Regions from separate parts of the Pantanalinema rosaneae CENA516 genome, predicted to be linked through region 2. Evidence: predicted binding sites of a transcription regulator. Region 2 holds the regulator's gene; the other holds the start of a gene.
The links. Region 2 encodes NtcA, which controls nitrogen genes in cyanobacteria. Its sites were predicted from a motif close to TTTGTANNNNNNNNTACAAA; they were not measured.
Positions count from the first base shown of each region.

Region 1 (3,420 bases), on a different contig from region 2:
GTAAGGGGGCAATAGCCGCCTCAGGTGTCTTGTTCTGGGTGTCAGTGGTGGGTGAAGCTGCCAGCAACGGGGTTGTATTGCTGCCCGATAGGAGTTCCAGTTGTTGGGATAGCTCCTGTAACCGGCTGGCTTCCCGCACAATACTATTGGCAATTTCTCGATTAGTATCCCCTGGCAGTAAGCGTTTGAGAATTAACTTGCCAAAGGTTTGCAATGCCATGAGGGAATTGCGAAATTGATGCAGCAGGTTATCCATCATGTCATGCTGCTGCGCCTGAAATACCTGTTGTTGTTGACGATCGCGCTCCAGCCATTGATAACGCTGATCCAGGACACAGGCAAGCGTTAAGGTGTTAGCAATTTGGCGAATCTGAGCCTGCTCCCAACTACTCCAGGAGCGATCGTTGCGTCCAGTCACCAATAACCCCAACATCGCCTCCTCATGCCACAGGGGCAACACCATTTGCCGTTGCGTCACCACTAGAGCAGGTAACTCAGGCGACTGAAGCGACTCTCCAGGCAGGGTGAGATGGGGAGCCTGAGCAACGGGAGCCGCAGGTAAGTGACTGGGCTGGCTAGAGGAGGCATCGGCAGGCAATTGTGGTGTTGCCGGAGGCATGGGAGTCGCCGCAGACACCAGGGACAATACCCAATCAGCTTCCCAGCGAACCGCCGCTTCAGGATAGGTGACGATCGGGACTAACCGTGGTTGAGAGCCTTCCACCAGATCGGATGTTAAGTAAACCGCACTAAAGGATGCCCCTAACCCTTGGGTCAGGAGATTGACCTGCGCCCGACAGAGGGCAACAAATTCAGAACTCGTCGGTAACAACATCAGCAGTTCCTGGAAGACAAAGATCCCCGCTCAGAAGGGTGGAATAACTCTATAGCAATCCTACCTGAAGGATTAAGTTTGCTTACGCTGTTACAGCGTTCTATCTCTAATGACGGAGTATGTAAGGACAAGAGAGCTTAACAGTCGCTGATTTTATCTGGTAAGCTAATTTAAGTTTAATAAATTTTTTATAACTAACCCGAGGCAGGGAAATCGCTAAAACCCTTGAAAAGCTTGAACTTATCGTTGCTGAGGCATTTAAAGTTTGTATCAATCGTTTAAAAGAAGTTGAATTTTTGATGCCAAGCCGATATACTTAGCGACGGCTTTTGTAACTATCACTACACTTATTCGCTAGAAAAGGGGGTAAGGGGATTGGCAAGGAGACGCAAGCGTAAGAGCCGTCGGCGGCAAGAGGGGCGTCGGATTCTTGAGAACGTGCCTCAGTTCAGCATCGAGTGTGGGGAGGACAAACCTGTTACCGCCGCTCGTAAGTTTATCCATTCTGAAGGCATTCTTCCGCCCGCTCTACTATTAGTGAAGCGGAACGAGCATACCACGGATCGGTACTTCTGGGCAGAGAAGGGTTTGTTTGGGGCTCAATACGTTGAGGAGAATCATTTTCTATTTCCTAGCCTGCGTCTGTCAGACGAAGTACCTGAGAGCATGGTAGTAACCACTACCGCCCGCGCTCGGTAAGCGTTCGATCGCAGGTTAGTCTTTATCGCAATTGCTCTCTTAAGCCTGGGAAGGTTACTTCCGGTGGCGGAGAGAGTATCTAAATAAAATACCCCACTTGAGTTGCTCGCTCAGGTGGGGTTTCCTCATTGGTAGCCCGGATGTCAGTGCCAATTGGACTAATGCAAGCTGGGCTGATCGACCGGCTTGAGGGCTAGCAGGCGCTGAAGGGCTAAAATCTCATCGCGATGGGCTGTCACCGTAATCCGGCTTTGAGCCTCTGTACTGGCATCGGTGGTCGGTTCAACTGTTAATCGCACCTGCTCAGGACGAGATGCCCCTCGCCAGTAAAACACACCTGCTAAAGGCGCTAGCAGCACCAGGAACCATAGACCCACCGACCAGCCTGGAGAGAGAATGGAGAGCACCAGTACCAGGCAAAGAATACCGATCGCGGCAAGTAGGGATAAAAAGATTGCCAAAAACCAACTCGGACGCACCTGACCCTCAAATGTCACCTGAGTTTGGTCAGCATTGACGGCTGTAACATGATAGGCACGTTGAGCAAAATACTGTTGCAATTGCTCGACCAGGGATGACTCGGGTTGTTCAGATGCCAGCGTCACGAGTTGAGTTCGATCCTTCACAGAGGCTCGAATAAAGAAAAACAGTCCGATCGCCAGCAATAGCGTCAGAAAAAACGTTGAGGACAAAATCGGATTGCTCATAGTTACCAGCCTCATCGGAGTGAATTGCCAATAGTTTAAGTTTAGTAAACTTGGCGACTCTTGAGATTGGCAGTAAGCACCGACTTTGCCCTGAACAACCGTGACGCTGGAGCAACTGTCAACTATAGGTATAAATCCGGTGTTGCTAGCCGTAGCAAATTGCTAACTGCTAGTCAACAGCGTCCTGATTTAATCCTTGAGCCTTAGCCAGGAGTTTGAACTAATCCCGTTGCGGCTGGTAAGCTGTGATAGTCCTTCACATAGTTGAACCAGAGGTCAGACAGCTCTTGAGATCGTTGTTGAGCTTCTGGCTTGATTTGGTACATCCGGCGTGGCCGCCCCCGCCCCTCAACCTTTTTCCAGTACCCAGTAATCATCTCTTCTTCTTCAAGAAACTTTAGGGCACTGTAAAGTACAGTATCAGAGAGACGATAAGTGGGATACTCAGTTTCTAGAAGCTGAATTAACTCGGTTCCATAGGAGTCGCCCCGAGATAAAACCGCTAGTACGTAGCAGACCGCCAGTTCTTTGTTGAGATAGAAAGGCGGTGGAGCTTGAAAGAAGTTATAGATATCGTCAAACGTCATCTTTCCCATCCAGGCAAACAGTCAAATAGTGAGTGGATTTGTAAGAAGTAAAATCTTCCTACAAAAGTTTCTACATCAACCTAACAACAACACTCTAGTCCCCGACATCAACCTAAAGCATTAGATTTGCCTTATAAGGAAAAAATTCCCGGCTACTTTAGGTTAGTACAGTATGTACTGTCCACAGGTTGGTTCACCTGCTATGAGAGACTGGTCACCCGCTTCTTTGTAACGTTGCTAAACAACGGTTAGGAAATCTGGTAGACAGTTTCTCCGGTGGCTAAGCCTATGTCGAGAATACCCCCGCTGCCACAAGTGTTGGTTTTGGCTCCCCTAACTAGAAATTTGTTAGGGATAGCGCATAAATCTTACCCTTCCATCTTAAGTTTGGAGAAAAAAAAGGGCAAATTTTTTTGTCATTAAAGCATTAATGTCTGAAAAGCCTACCCTGAAAGGTTTACAGCCTTTAAAAGCCAGCTTTTTGCCAGGAATACATAGGTACAAAGAAAAAAAATCTACCCTAGGTTAGACAAGTCCAGCCCGTAAGGCAACAACGGCGGCCTGGACGCGATCGTCTACGGCTAGCTTGTTC
Region 1 covers NZ_JBLZFZ010000045.1:28,999-32,418, forward strand. Annotated here, with positions in the region: gene ACN4EK_RS22490 (sensor histidine kinase) at 1-835, opposite strand, end outside; gene ACN4EK_RS22495 (DUF3155 domain-containing protein) at 1,211-1,534, shown strand; gene ACN4EK_RS22500 (cofactor assembly of complex C subunit B) at 1,693-2,241, opposite strand; gene ACN4EK_RS22505 (PadR family transcriptional regulator) at 2,445-2,828, opposite strand; gene ACN4EK_RS22510 (response regulator) at 3,354-3,420, opposite strand, start outside.
Region 1: ACN4EK_RS22495 (DUF3155 domain-containing protein) is a predicted target of NtcA. The motif match lies at 1,100-1,119, and genes of this name have one in related genera.

Region 2 (3,420 bases):
GTGTTGATTGGCGCAGCATTGGTGGCTAAACCGATTTAGTTCACAACTGAAGCACTGTTTATTTAACTTGCCCCGGTTCTGCCGGGGTTTTTTGTGGTCAGAAGATTTCTGAATATTTACATGCGATCGCTGGGATGCATAAATCTTAAACACCCCAGCGAGTTTACTCATATTTAGCCGATGACCTATGCCATGCCTAAGATTTCGTAGCCCGCATCGACATAAAGGATCTGCCCGGTAATGCCGCTTGCCAGATCGCTACACAGGAAGGCAGCCGTGTTGCCCACTTCTGTCTGCGTCACGGTTCGGCGGAGGGGTGCCACTTCCTCAACGTGGTGGATCATATCCAGAATGCCGCCGACGGCTGAAGAAGCTAACGTCCGAATCGGTCCTGCCGAGATGCCATTCACCCGGATATTTTGGGGACCCAGATCAGCCGCGAGATACCGCACACTCATTTCTAATCCGGCTTTAGCGATCCCCATCACGTTGTAGTTGGGGATCACCCGCACTCCACCCAGATAAGTCAGGGTTACGACACTGCCCCCTTCGGTCATTAAAGGCTTGGCGGCAGCACAGAGTTTCACCAAGGAGTAAGTGCTGATGTCCATTGCCAGCGCAAAACCATCGCGGGAGGTTTCGACGAAGCCACCGGACAAGTCATCTTTATTGGCAAAGGCGAGGCAGTGAATCAGAATGTCTACCTTGCTCCACTTTTCCCGCACCGTATCGAAGGTAGCCTGAATTTGAGCATCATCCTGAACGTTGCAGGGGACAAAGAGGCTGGGCTGTAATGGTTCCACCAGATCGGCAACTTTCTTTTCCATCTTGCCCTTCTCATCCGGGAGGTAAGTCACCCCGATGTTGGCTCCGGCCTGGTGAAGTTGCTGGGCAATGCCCCAGGCGATCGAGCGGTTATTCGCAATCCCTGTAACCAGGGCGTTTTTTCCTGTCAAATCCAGCATGGCGATCGGTACTTTATGCAATGATTAAGCGCACCTATGAGAATACTCAAAGATGGGGTACAACGGTAGCAGATCTGATCATTCAGATGTTCTGAATGCCACCATTCTGCCGTTGGTTGCTGATCTCAGGTAGCGACGCAATCCAGTTGCCCTCAAGCGATCGCGGAATTTTTCTGACACAGGCTAAAATCCTCAATAAAATTGGGATAATTCCTTCTAAGCTGGTTGCATCGGAGGGCGATTGACTCAATTTAGTTAGCGAACGAACGAAATACTTCTGACCGGAAGTAATTTTGTAGCAAATGGCACAAAAAACCACTGTGAAGTAAGTTTAAGTGTTCTAAGTTACAGATCTGTTTAGTAAACCTCACCGTTGTTATCTGGGCAACGTTCATCGCACCAGTCAGGGGATATGGTAGTGACGCAAGATCAGCCGCTGGCATCAGTATTCCGCCAAATGAGTGGGGGAGCATTTCCGCCCGTTGTTGAAACCTTTGAACGAGGCAAGACGATCTTTTTCCCGGGTGATCCAGCCGAGCGGGTGTATTTTTTGCTCAAGGGGGCCGTGAAGCTTTCACGGGTCTATGAGGCTGGAGAAGAGATTACCGTCGCCTTATTACGAGAAAACAGTGTGTTTGGGGTGCTGTCCCTGATTACTGGGCATCGGTCTGACCGCTTTTATCATGCGGTTGCCTTTACACCTGTAGAGTTACTGTCAGTGCCGATCGAGCAAATGGAGAAAGCCCTAAAGGAAAATCCTGAGTTATCATTGGTCTTGCTTCAGGGATTATCCTCGCGGATCTTACAAACCGAAATGATGATTGAAACCCTGGCACACCGGGATATGGGATCACGGCTGGTTAGCTTTTTGTTGATTTTGTGTCGTGATTTTGGGCTACCGACTAAAGATGGAATTACGATCGACTTGAAACTGTCGCACCAGGCAATTGCAGAAGCGATCGGGTCTACCCGAGTGACCGTAACCCGCTTATTGGGTGATCTACGCCAGGACAAAATGATCTCAATCCATAAGAAGAAAATCACGGTTCACAATCCAGTTACCTTAAGTCAGCAGTTTAACTAACCTTCTGACCCCATTCGCTCCTCCTAATCGCAATAACTGAATAGACATACGGTAGGCTGTAGATGAACTTTCGCCCTGAGGATTTCGTCTGCCAGGTTTTTAGGACTCTGCCATGCAGATTTGATGGGTGAAAGTCTGGTGCAATGTCTGGGGACACGGTTTCCGGGGTAAAGCAGTCTATTAATCTATTAAAACGATGCACTTGAGCGATCGAGGCAGATAGGGCGTTTGGGAGTGTCGATGTCCATTGGGTACATCTTAATTTTGGCGGTGTTGGTGTTGGGTGGGGTGATTGCTACGGTTGGCGATCGGCTGGGAACCAAGGTGGGCAAAGCTCGACTGAGCCTGTTTAACCTGCGACCTCGGCGGACGGCGACGTTAATTACCATTCTGACGGGGGGGATTATTGCGGCTTCCACCTTAGGTGTCCTGTTTGCGGCCAGTGAACAATTGCGTACAGGGGTGTTTGAACTCAATTCGATTCAACGGCGACTGCGGAAAACCCGCTCTGACCTGCGCGAGGCGAGAGATGAAAAAGAGCAGATTGAAGACGAACTGGATCAGGTTCGCTCTGATCGCGCTACGGCAAAGAAGCAACTTACCCAAACTCGACAACAATTAACGGAAACGAATCAGTCCTTGCAAACGGCGATCGCGGAACGTTCCCGTGCCCAGGCAGAGCGATCGCGGATTGAAGCTGAACTGGGTCAAACTCGCAGGCAACTGGCGGTCGTCTCAGAACAAGGGGGTCGATTACGGTCAGAGATCAGCCAATTGCAACAGGAACGCAACCAGGTGATTGCTGAACGGGATGCCCAAATCGCAGATCGAGAGCGGGTGATCCAGGAGCGGGAAGGGCAACTGAAGCAACTGGAAGTTCAGCAGGACTATCTGGCGCGGGAAGTGGGTCGTCTGGAACGGGAAGCTCAGGGTTTACGCCAGGGCAACTTAGCGGTGCAGCGAGGGCAGGTGTTAGCGACGGCAGTGGTGCGGGTGGTTGACCCGGAACTGGCACAGCAAGCTGTGGATCAACTGTTGCGAGAGGCGAATCGATCGGCGTTGCAATTAGTCCAACCGGGCACAAAAGAGCAGGAGCAGATTATTCAGATCACAAAGCTAGAGGTCGAGCAATTAAATCAACAAATTAACGATGGTCAGGATTACGTAGTGCGAATTTCTTCCGCCGCTAACTATCTGGTGGGGGAGCGTTCTATCCAGGTGTTTGCTGAAGCTGTCCCCAATCGCCTTGTCTTTCAGCAGGATGATCTGGTCGCCGCGACCTCATTTGACCCGTCCACGTTATCTGACGATCAGATGCAACAGCGGATTAATTTATTATTGGCGGCGGCGGGATTCCGGGCTCGTCGTCTG
Region 2 covers NZ_JBLZFZ010000063.1:14,952-18,371, reverse strand. Annotated here, with positions in the region: gene psbH (photosystem II reaction center phosphoprotein PsbH) at 1-29, shown strand, start outside; gene fabI (enoyl-ACP reductase FabI) at 186-986, opposite strand; gene ntcA (global nitrogen regulator NtcA) at 1,378-2,049, shown strand; gene ACN4EK_RS26465 (DUF3084 domain-containing protein) at 2,290-3,420, shown strand, end outside.